One region of the Cohnella sp. GCM10020058 genome, then DNA from elsewhere that is predicted to be linked to it. Evidence: predicted binding sites of a transcription regulator. Region 1 holds the regulator's gene; the other holds the start of a gene.
What was found. Region 1 encodes CtsR, which represses protease genes until heat stress. Its sites were predicted from a motif close to ATGGTCAATAAAGGTCAAACA; they were not measured.
Positions count from the first base shown of each region.

Region 2: clpP (ATP-dependent Clp endopeptidase proteolytic subunit ClpP) is a predicted target of CtsR. The motif match lies at 3,765-3,785, and genes of this name have one in related genera.

Region 1 covers NZ_JBHUJV010000011.1:15,377-21,312, reverse strand. Annotated here, with positions in the region: gene ACFSR7_RS21025 (ATP-dependent Clp protease ATP-binding subunit) at 1-803, opposite strand, end outside; gene ACFSR7_RS21020 (protein arginine kinase) at 843-1,907, opposite strand; gene mcsA (protein-arginine kinase activator protein McsA) at 1,920-2,441, opposite strand; gene ACFSR7_RS21010 (CtsR family transcriptional regulator) at 2,495-2,953, opposite strand; gene ACFSR7_RS21005 (GNAT family N-acetyltransferase) at 3,455-4,621, opposite strand; gene ACFSR7_RS21000 (MFS transporter) at 4,659-5,936, opposite strand, start outside.
Region 2 covers NZ_JBHUJV010000024.1:33,989-39,924, reverse strand. Annotated here, with positions in the region: gene ACFSR7_RS33960 (phosphoglycerate kinase) at 1-1,052, opposite strand, end outside; gene gap (type I glyceraldehyde-3-phosphate dehydrogenase) at 1,153-2,160, opposite strand; gene ACFSR7_RS33950 (sugar-binding transcriptional regulator) at 2,281-3,309, opposite strand; tRNA gene ACFSR7_RS33945 (tRNA-Arg) at 3,608-3,682, shown strand; gene clpP (ATP-dependent Clp endopeptidase proteolytic subunit ClpP) at 3,895-4,476, shown strand; gene ACFSR7_RS33935 (hypothetical protein) at 4,764-5,021, opposite strand; gene sda (sporulation histidine kinase inhibitor Sda) at 5,450-5,716, shown strand; gene ACFSR7_RS33925 (MerR family transcriptional regulator) at 5,722-5,936, opposite strand, start outside.

The DNA of each region.
Region 1 (5,936 bases):
ATCTCGTCCATGATCTTCTTCAGGCGGTCTTCGAATTCGCCGCGGTACTTGGTGCCGGCGACGACGGAGCCCATGTCGAGCGTCATGACGCGCTTGTCGCGAAGCGTCTCGGGAATCTCGTTGTTCACGATACGCTGCGCCAGGCCCTCGGCGATCGCCGTCTTGCCGACGCCGGGCTCGCCGATGAGAACCGGGTTGTTCTTGGTCCGGCGGGAGAGCACCTGGATCACGCGTTCGATCTCCTTGGCGCGCCCGATGACCGGGTCGATATTGTTGTCGCGTGCGCTCGCCGTCAGGTCGCGGGCAAGGCCGTCGAGGGTAGGCGTGCTTACATTGTTAGAAGGCCCGTGATTCTGAGATACGCTCTCGCTGCTGCCGAGGAGCTGCAATACCTGCTGGCGCGCCTTGTTCAGACTGATGCCGAGGTTGTTGAGCACGCGTGCCGCCACGCCCTCGCCTTCGCGGATCAGACCGAGCAGGATATGCTCCGTGCCGACATACGTATGGCCGAGCTTGCGCGCTTCGTCCATCGACAGCTCGATGACCTTTTTCGCACGCGGGGTGTAGGCGATGTTGGTCGGCTGCTCCTGGCCGCGTCCGATGAGGGATTCGACTTCGTCCTGGATCTTCTCGAGTCCGAGGCCCAGCGCGATCAGCGCCTTGGCGGCGATGGACTCGCCTTCGCGGATAAGACCGAGCAGAATGTGCTCCGTGCCGATATTGTTGTGTCCCAAGCGCACCGCTTCTTCCTGTGCCAATGCAAGAACCTTTTGTGCGCGTTCGGTGAATCGTCCGAACATCATGAGACAGCACCTCCTCCGTATAATATAAGAATAGATGATTTAGGCATGAGTTGCCAGTCTGGACGAGATCAATTGGGCGCGGGTCATGTCCCGCTGCTCCGGACTAAGCGCGTCGCCGTACGCCTGCTGCAAAAATCCCGGCTGGATCGAGACGAGCAGCTCGTTAAGCGTCCCCTCTTCCACCTCGGGCAGCAGGCCCAGATGGATGCCCAGCCGCAGATCCGACAGACGCTGAGAAGCTTCCTTCGCATCGATGACGGCCGCGTAGCTCAGAATGCCGAACGATCTTTTGATGCGATCCTCGACCTTGAGTCTCGATTCGCCCATCAGCTTGGCCCGCGCCGCCTTCTCGTGCTCGATGATCTGGCGGGCGACGGCATGCAGATGGTCGATGATCTCGGTCTCGGATTGGCCAAGCGTGATCTGGTTGGATACCTGGAACAGGTTGCCCGTAGCCTCGCTGCCTTCGCCGTACATGCCCCTGACCGCCAGGCCGACCTGCGTGACCGCCGACAGGATCCGGTTGATTTGCCCCGTCATAACGAGCGCAGGCAGATGCATCATGACCGATGCGCGAATGCCCGTGCCGACGTTGGTCGGACAACTGGTCAGGAACCCGTATTTCTCGTCGAAGGCGTAGTCGACGGCTTCCTCGAAGATGTCGTCGATCTTGCTCGCGGTATCCCAGGTCTCCTTCAATTGAAATCCCGCATGCAGACATTGAATGCGCAAATGGTCCTCTTCGTTCACCATCAGGCTGACATCTTCGCCGGGGCCGAGCATCAGCGCGGCATGCTGCGCCTGATTCGCCAGCGCCGGACTGATCAGATGCTTTTCCACCAGCACCTGCTTCTCCAGCTCGCTCAGCTCGGACAAGCGCACGCTGCTGACTTCCCCGAGTCCGTTAAGCCTGCCGCTTTCGTTCACCGAGAGCAGCCGGTCCATCGCCTCCGCCGCCTGGACGGCGCTGGCCATCATCGGAAACGGCAGATGCCGCAAATTCCGGGCGATGCGGACCCGGCTGCTCAGCACGACGTCGCGATCCGGCGCATCTTCCTTCATCCAGGGGCTCAGCGCCTCCGCGGTATATTTCCGATTACCCATGTGCCTTGCCCCCTAACCGTTCTGGACTTCGCGCTCGAGCTCGCGGATGCGGTCGCGCAGGTCGGCCGCGGATTCGAAATCCTCGCCCTCGATCCGGCTCTGCATCTCCCGCTTCAGGCCGTCGATCTCGCGGCGCAGCCTGACCAGTCCGCCGGCCCGCTTCGGTACTTTGCCGACATGGACCGTATTCCCGTGCACCCGCTTGAGCAAGGGGTCGAGCCGTTCCGCGAACTGCTTGTAGCAATGGGCGCAGCCGAACCGGCCAAGCTTGCTGAACTGACCGTACGTCATCCCGCAGCCCTCGCAGCGCTGCTGCTGTTGGACTTGCGCTTTGGCGCCGGACAATCCGGATGGGTCGAAGTCCATGAGGCCGGAGAGCAGATTGTGGATGGAAAAGCCCGACGACGTGCCGGGAATGAGCTCGCCCTTCTCCCTCGCGCATGCCTCGCATATGTGCAGCTCCGTCTTTTCTCCGTTGACGTACTTTGAAAAATGAAGCGTAGCCGGCCGCTGGCCGCACTCCTGGCATAGCAACTTGATCTCCTCCCCACGGCTATATAGGTTAGGTACATTGACATTGGCAAAATCTAACGCGCAAGAAGCGCCAGCAGCATGACCCGCATCAGGTTGGACCTCAGCTCGTCCTGCAGCGGCTGCTTGAGCGGCAGCGCCTCCGTCGACAGCGCGGTGCGCATCAGGTGCGCCTCCCGGGCGGTAACGATGCCGGCCTCTTCGAGCTGATAGATCAAACCGTTGGCCTTGTTCTCGTCGATCCGGCTGCCTGCGCTCTGGTGCAGCAGACGCTGCACGGCTTCCAGCGAGGGGAGGTCCACGCGCTGAATGCGGATGTAGCCTCCGCCTCCTCGTTTACTCTCTACACTATACCCCTTTTCGATCGTAAACCGCGTGCTGATGACGTAGTTGATCTGGGAGGGCACGCATGAGAACTTCTCCGCGAGATCTCCCCTCTGAATCTCGATCGAGCCTGCGCTGCTCTGCAAAATCTGCTTCAGATAGTGCTCGATCAGATCGGATATGTTGCGCATAACAAGAGCCTAACCCCCTTTCCGGAGAACGGCTTCGACTTCTGACTTTGACTTTCTTTGACTATAACCATATTATACGCACTTTATGATAAAATGCAACCCCGCCGGTTGTTCCGGCCGGCAGCCGGGACCAAGTCGCTCTCCTCCTCAGTATGCACCGATTCGAGTCCGTTTAACGATCGTACGCTTGTGCTTTTCCTCGCCCGGAAAACTGGTTATCATTTACATTATAAATCTCGTTGGAAAGCGGTGACCGTACATGTCCATTGTAAATACGATTCTGCTCGTGATAGCAATCGTTCTTCTGCTGCGGATCAATTCGAAGCTCCCCGGCAGGGATCGTCCAGGAGGCGCTCGACAAATATGAGGCCGCCAAAGGTCCAAAGTCGTAGTGCCGGCCGATTTACACTTGAGCAGCTGCTGCCGGGCTGCAATGGTTGCAAAAGGCGCAAAGCAATGCCGCCAAGTTGGGCGGATTGGCAATGCGCCTTTCCCCGTCGCTTAAAAAAAGTCCATTAAAAACGTATCGTATCTCGGCACGCGGCGTTCGAGCAGGTCGACGACAGCCGAATCGCCGCCCAGTCTTCCGGCCTCGGCCAACAATCCCGGACGGCGCCCGCCCAATAGCAGCGCGGTCAGCGTCTGAATATCCAGCGTGACTGCAGCCGCGGAACCGTCTTCCGCGCGAGCCAGCTCCGCTTGGCCGTCCGCCCCGATCGACAGTCGGAACGTGCCGTCGTTCCACGCGGCATGCGCATCCCGGAGGCGAAGCAGCAGCGAGTCTTCCGCGCCGGACGCGAACCGGTATTGGGATACGAACGCTTCAGCGTCTACGATACGCGACATGAAGTACGGATGCGTCTCCTGTTTGAAGCGGGGATCGGCGACCAGAAACGGCAGCGGGTCGTCCGAAGGCACCGTCAACAGGAGCCGGTCGATCATGGAATCGTGGTTGCGCACGAAATCCCACAATCCGCCGCGCGCTTCCTTGGTCGTCGCGACCCACTCCAGCACCGTCAACACCCGGTTTTCCACTTGATAATGCAGATAGCCTTCCGGCTCGCCTCGCGCATTGCGATACATAGCCAGCAACCCCGGCGTATTCCAGCGCCGCCGCGTCCACCAGTCCTCCGAACGGTCCAGCGTGCCGGTATACCGCGCGGCCGCCTTGGCATACAGCTCCGGCACCTCGGCCATATCCGTCCCGATCCGTTCGACAGTGCCCGGCGCATCGCTCTTTGCCGGGAAGTGCCGCGGCTCCAGCTCATACTTCTTGCGTTCGACCGTCATCTCCCAGCCGTACTTGCGATAAAAAGGAAACGCGAACGGATGCAGCATACTGACCGTCTGCCCCTGCTCGCGCATCTGCTCCAGTGCCGTTTGCAATAGCCGCGACACGCAGCCGTGCCGCCGGGCTTCCGGCCACGTCGCCACGCCGGCGACGCCTCCCATTTTCAGGCTGGCGCCGTTTACCCAGACGCGCAGCGGGAGCAGGATCAGCGCCGACAGCAGCTTTCCGCTATCGTCGAATGCACCGATGTGCTCCTCGGGCCGTAAGTGCCGCCGCTCCGTCTCCCGCCGCTCCTCCGAAATCTTGAACTGAAACGCGAATTCGGATAGCGCGATCCGCTCGTCAAAATCCTCGAGCGTCAAATGGCGAATGTACATGCGATTTGCCCAACCTCCCTTATGCTACAACTATAGCTTAAGGGCGTTCCGCTTGCACGGCCGGAGCAAGCACGGGCTTCGCGCCTCTGCCGCGGAGGTAAAGGTAGGCGCAGCCGATGGACAGCAGCACGACGACGACAAGGCCCCAGTAGATGTTGCTATAGGCATCATGCAGCGGCAGGTTTTTCTGCCAGTCGATCGCGCTCGCGGACAACGCTACGCCGAAGGCGCCGCTCACGAACTGGAGGAGCTGAAACAGCCCCATGCCCGAACCGATCTGCGAGGCGGGCAGCAGCCGCGACATTTCGTTGGAGATGCTGCTGGTCATGAAGGTGAAGCCGAGGCTGAGCAGCATGTAGATCAACAGGATCGACACGTACGACGTCCCGGACAGCAGCGCAAACAAGGCGACGGAGAGCAGGATAAGCACCGGAACGTAACGGATAATCGACGCGTTGCCGCTGCGGTCGATGATGCCGCCGACCTTGCGGGACATCAGGAGCGCGAGCAGGGAACCCGGGAAAATCACGAGACCCGACTCGATCGCGCTGAGACCGTGGAGATGAACGAGAATCTGAGGCAGCAGAAACAGCGTGGCGAAGCTGGACAGATACGCCGCGACGCCGACTGCGCTGAGCAGCAGGTACTTGCGGTTCGCGAACAGCGCCGGCAGCACGAAAGGATTGCGGGCCGTCCGGATGCGGACGGCGAACAAGATGAGTGCCAAGGCTCCGCCGGCGAGCATGTACCATTGGTGGTTCGTCAAAAATAACAGCAGGCCGGTCGTGCTGACGGCGGCCAGCAGCGCGCCCGGCAAGTCGAGCGAGCCGGCGCCCTTGCGTTCGCTCGGCAGCACGATCGCCAGCACGGGCACGAGGATCAGCGTAAGGGCGCTGACGGCAAACAGGAAATGCCAGCCGAGATATTGCACGACGGCTCCGCCGACGACCGGGCCCAATCCGAGACCGAGCGATGCGGCGGACATAATGATCGCCATCGCGGCGCCTCTGCGCTCCACCGGTACGTACCGGCTGATAAGCACCAGTGATAATGAAGGAATCGCGCCTGCTCCCGTCGCCTGCACGATCCGTACGATCAGCAGCATCAGGAAGCTGTCGGCGAACAGTCCGACGATAGCGGCAAGCCCGAACAGCAGCAGGCTGATCACGACCAGCCGTCTGATCGGCACGTAGTCCGACAGCCGGCTGTACGTAATGGAGGAAATCGCGAATACGATGGAATAACCGGTCACGATCCACGATGCGCTCGACGGCGATAGCCCGAATTCGAGTGTGACGTCCGGCAGCGCCAGATT
Region 2 (5,936 bases), on a different contig from region 1:
TCGCCGCCGCCGATCACGGTGTATGCGGACGTGTCGGCGCAAGCCTGCGCGACCGCGCGCGTGCCGTTCGAGAAGCCTTCGACTTCGAAGACGCCCATCGGCCCGTTCCAGACGACCAGCTTGGAGTTCTTGATGACATCCGCATAGATCTCGCGTGTTTTCGGACCGATGTCGACGCCTTCCCAGTCGGGACGGATGCCGTCGATGCCGACGATCTCGATATTCTTGTCGGACTTGAAGTCGTCGGAGATGACGAGGTCGACCGGCAGGTACAGCTTCTTGCCGAGCTGCTTCGCCTTTTCGACGAATTCCTTGACCTTCTCCAGCTTGGACTCGTCGAGCAGCGATTGGCCGATCTCGTAGCCTTGGGACTTGAAGAAGGTGTAGGAGATGCCGCCGCCGATGATGATGTTGTCGGCGATCTCGATCATCTTGTCGATGACGTCGATCTTGTCCTTGACCTTGGAGCCGCCGACGATCGCCGTGAACGGGCGGTCCGGATCGTTAAGCGCCTTGCCCAGCACGTCGAGCTCCTTCTCCATCAGGAGGCCGGATACGGCCGGCAGGTGGTGCGCGATGCCTTCGGTGGACGCGTGCGCGCGGTGAGCGGCGCCGAATGCGTCGTTGACGAACAGATCGGCCAGCGCCGCGAACTGCTTCGCGAGCTCGGGATCGTTCTTTTCTTCGCCCGGGTAGAAGCGGACGTTTTCAAGCAGCAGCACGTCGCCGTTTTGCAGCGCGTCGACCTTGGCTTGAACGTCAGCGCCTACGGCTTCGTCGGCCTTGACGACCGGCTTGCCGAGCAGCTCGGACAAGCGTGCAGCGACCGGCGTCAGGCGCAGCTCTTCTACGACTTCGCCCTTCGGACGGCCAAAGTGGCTCGCCAGGATAACCTTTGCGCCGTTTTCGATCAGGTACTTGATCGTAGGCAGCGTTTCCCGGATGCGCGTGTCGTCGGTGATCGCGCCGTTCTCGACCGGAACGTTGAAGTCCACGCGGACGAATACTTTCAGTCCGGATACGTTCACGTCGCGGACACTCTTCTTGTTCATAAGGCAGACTCTCCCTCCGATTTTCAATAAAGCCCGTACGGACGGAAAGAGGAGCGCCAGGTCTCCTCTTTGCCGTTTTCATGCATCTATGAAGTAACTCTTACAGACCCTTGGAAGCGACGAACGCAGCCAGGTCCACGACGCGGTTGGAGTAGCCCCACTCGTTGTCGTACCAGGAAACGACCTTCACCATGTTGCCTTCGACGACCATCGTGGACAGCGCGTCGATCGTGGAAGAAGCCGGGTCGCCGTTGTAGTCGCTCGATACGAGCGGCTCGTCGGAGTAGTTCAGAATGCCCTTCAGCGGGCCTTCTGCAGCAGCCTTCAGCGCAGCGTTGACTTCGTCAACCGTAACGTTGCCCTTAACTTCGGCTACGAGGTCGGTAACGGAAACGTTAGGCGTAGGTACGCGGAACGACATGCCGTTCAGCTTGCCCTTCAGCTCAGGCAGTACCAGCGATACAGCCTTTGCAGCGCCCGTCGTGGACGGGATGATGTTCTCGGCAGCGGCGCGTGCGCGGCGCAGATCCTTGTGCGGCAGGTCGAGTACGCTTTGGTCGTTCGTATAGGAGTGAATCGTCGTCATCATGCCCTTGACGATGCCGAATTGGTCGTTGATAACCTTGGCGAAAGGCGCCAGGCAGTTCGTGGTGCAAGAAGCGTTGGAGAGGATCGTGTGCGCGGACGGATCGTACTTGTCTTCGTTAACGCCCATAACGATCGTGATGTCTTCGTTCGTAGCAGGAGCGGAGATGATAACCTTCTTCGCGCCGCCCTTAAGGTGAAGCTCGGCCTTTTCCTTCGCCGTGAAGATACCCGTGGATTCAACGACGATCTCGGCGCCTACGGAAGCCCAAGGCAGGTTGCCCGGATCGCGCTCTGCGAATACCTTGATGGTCTTGCCGTTTACGATCAGCGCGCCTTCGCCCGCTTCGACCGTCGCGTTCAGCTTGCCGTGCGTCGTGTCGTATTTGAGCAGGTGCTTCAGCGTGTTAACGTCCGTCAGGTCGTTGATGGCGACCACTTCTACCTCAGGGTTGTTGAGCGAAGCGCGGAATACGTTGCGACCGATGCGACCGAAGCCGTTGATACCGATTTTGACCGTCATTGATAGTTCCTCCTTGGGTTGTGAAAATAAGATTTGATCTATGTCAGGCGCACGGAGCGCCGAGACCACGTTGCTTCCGGACCGGCAGGAGCGCCAGTCCTTGGGGTGCCGGCGTCAGCGTCAGACGCCGGCATGCTTGAGCGCTTCTTCGGCGGCCGCCTCGTCGGTGACGAGCATGTCGTCGTGCCCGAAGCGCATGACTGCGGCGATCGCCTCGCCCTTGCTGCGTCCGCCGGCGATGCCGATGACCGATTCGGCCGCCTCGATATCCTCGAGGCGGAGCCCGGCGGTCGCCATGCGATGCACGACGGCGCCCTCCCGGTCGAAATAGTAGCCGAACGCCTCCGCTAGCGCGCCGTCTCGCAGAATCTCCTGAACAGTACCGGCGTCGAGCTTGCGCCGGCGAGCCATGGCGCTAGCGTCCCCGATGCCGTGAACCACGATACGCGCGCTGCGGATCATGTCCACCACTTCCCGCACGTTGGGCTCCTGCATGATCGTCTGGTAGGCGTCCTCGCTCAGATGATCCGGCACGTGCAGCATCCGGTACCGGGCGCCCGTCCGCTTGGCGAGCTCCGAGGCGATCGTGTTGGCCTGGTAGTCCACGCTCTCGCCGAGACCGCCGCGCGCCGGTACGAACCAGTTGTCGCGCAGCGGCGAGGGCACCGAGAACTGCGAGGCCATGCGCGCCATCGTCGTGCCGCCCATGACGGCGACGACGTCGCCGGGACCGATGACGCGGCGCAGCACCTTGCTGCCCGCGCGGCCCAGCTCGCGCTTGGCCTCCTCGGAAACGTCGGAGTCGCCGGGAACGACGACCGCCTGCTTCAGGCCGAACCGCTTGCGAAGCGCCGCCTCCAGATCGGACAGCCCGAACAGCTCACGGACCATCGGCTCCATCTCGTCCAGCAGGCGGCGTCCGCGCTCGGTCAGGCTGACGCCCGTCGTCCCCGCCTCGATGAGGCCCTGCGAACGGAGCAGGTCGAGTTCCGCCCGCAGCGTCCGCTCCGTCAGCTCCAGGCTGGCCGCCAGCGTCCGCCTGCCGCCCGTGCCCGTAACCCCGATGCGGCGCAAAATGTCGTAGCGCTTCTGCAGCACCTGCATGATGTCGGGCACGAGCTTTTGTTGCATCTCGAGAATGCTCCGCATCCTTTACCGTCACTCCCTTGAATGCCGTATAAATATGGCCGGAATGCGACGGGGAATCACGGAGTGGGACTAATTAAGTCCCACTGTGACATTTTAAGTCCCACTTCCTGTTTTCATTTTATCGGATTCTCCGGCGCGATGCAAGCCCAAGATACGACCGCGGACGAAGCATGCGAGCCCCGCGAAGCCGCATAGACATGGGAAGACCTCGTACCCTTTTTAACCCGATCAAATCCTTTTCAAAGCCCTTGCTTTTCCACATCCTATCGCCTATAATGAGTCTTGCTGTTATCGACATGCGCCCGTGGTCCAACGGATATGACGCAGGCCTCCGGAGCCTGAGATTGGGGTTCGATTCCCTACGGGCGCGCCATATTCGCTCTAATAGGCAGTTTTGCCGAAACTTATGATACAGCAGACGCGCCCGTGCCATACGGGCGCTTTTTTTTGACCTATGTTTGACTTTCTTTGACATTGGGTTCATGATCCATTAGAATGGATTCACGGTCGATCCGCGCCCTTCCGGGAGATGTCGGAGCAAGGACCGCCACACCACTATTCACAACCCCGAGGAGGGATCACGCAATGAGCTTTGTCCCTATGGTCGTCGAACAGACTAATCGAGGAGAGCGGGCATACGACATCTATTCCCGTCTGCTCAAGGACCGCATCATCTTCCTGGGCACCCAGGTCAACGATGTGGTCGCCAACTCCATCATCGCGCAGATGCTGTTCCTCGCGGCCGAAGATCCGGAGAAAGACATCCACTTATACATCAACAGCCCAGGCGGCTCCATTACGGCCGGCATGGCGATCTTCGATACGATGCAGTACATCAAGCCGGACGTCTCCACGATCTGCGTGGGCATGGCCGCCTCCATGGGCGCGTTCCTGCTTGCGGCAGGCGCCAAGGGCAAGCGCTTCGCGCTGCCGAACGCCGAAGTGATGATCCACCAGCCGCTCGGCGGCGCCGAAGGCCAGGCGAGCGACATCGAGATCCGCGCCCGCCGCATCCTCAAGCTTCGCGACAAGCTGAATCGCATCCTCTCCGAGCGTACGGGCCAGCCGCTTGAGCGCATTGAGAAGGATACCGACCGCGACAACTTCATGGAAGCCGAGACGGCCAGAGAGTACGGCCTCGTCGACAAGGTTATCGAGAAGGTATAAGGGGAACCCGCTCATCGGCAAAAAGCCCGCATGAACCGCTGCATCCCGGCGCTTCATGCGGGCTTTTGCTTTGGCCGGGCGATCATCCTCTTGCGTGGTTCGACCATCTTCGCCCGCGTCTTCCTTTCGCCTTATGCCTGCAAATTTACAAATTTACATCCTTTCCGGCCCATATCGGGCCTGTTAAACAGGATGGATGCTAAAAACGCATTTATTTTCCTGCCCCAGCTCCAAATCCGGACATCATTTTGAATGTACCTGCATATTTGCATGTATTTTATCTAGAGTCATTGGTCTGCATAAAATACATGCAAATATGCAGTTCTTTTCGATCCGAAAAACATTAACAGCTCCGACACGCTTGCATCAGCGCGTTCCGGCTCCATCACCTTTCCTGCAACCTTACTTTTACATAATCCCCGTTCAGTTCCGCCAATCCCCGCGACCCGCGCCTTCATCCCATTTACAACCGCTTTATTCCAGCCCGCATCGTCGATCTCGCCACGGATATACTGCAGTCGCGCATCGTTCTTGATCTTGACCACAGCTCGTCGCTCTTCTCGGTGCGGGTTCGCGATTGAATTGAAAAAGTCGGATTGGATACGGCCAAGAATCCATTATCCGCGAATATCCGCTTGGCCTTGCCGCTCAAGACAGAAGCCGCACCATAGGCGGCAGCCCGCCATCAGTCCGCAGAGCCGGTCCAGCCCCGTTCCGTCGCGGCGACCAAGCCTACTTCAGGTGGAAGATTGGACGATATGGGTAAGCAAGGAAAGGAGCACTTCCGTGCGGAAGAACTGATCATTTAACACAAGTCGTCATTTTCGTCAAGGGAAATTTAACAACTCGAGTGCCCCCTCTGCGGACGCTCTTCTGCATGTTATTCTATAATCACAAGTCGTTCCATTTCCCCCCATATATTGCTATGGAATAGGAATTGGAATGGGACAGCAAGCCGGAAAGGAGTTTTACCATGAACCAATCTTATCATTCCTTGCACCTGGTGCCGCGTCACTCATCCGAGAACCCGATTACGCCGTCTCATACCTTTAACGATGAATCAAGCCATATGATTGCACGTACGCTTAAGGATAAAGCCTCCCTGCTCCGCCCGCTCAAGGACGAGCATCTGCTCGAGGTTTATCGCGAAGCGAAGAAAATGAATTTGTCCAACGAGTTTATCGAGCTGTTGGAGGATGCCATTGAGCTGCGCAACCTCGAGCATCGTCTCAAAGCCTGAGTCATTCATGCAAAAACCTCCTGCTCCAGCCGATAAACCGGCATCAGCAGGAGGTTTTTTTCATGACGCGTGACGGGCAGCCTGCGCATAGGCTTCAGCGGCGAGGCAGATATAGTAGGACAGGCCGGTTGCATCGACTCCAGCATGCCCCGGTGGAAGGCGTCGCTCAGGAAAAACCGGGACTGTCCCGCAAAATCGTCCGGGCTTAAAGGCTGCCCCT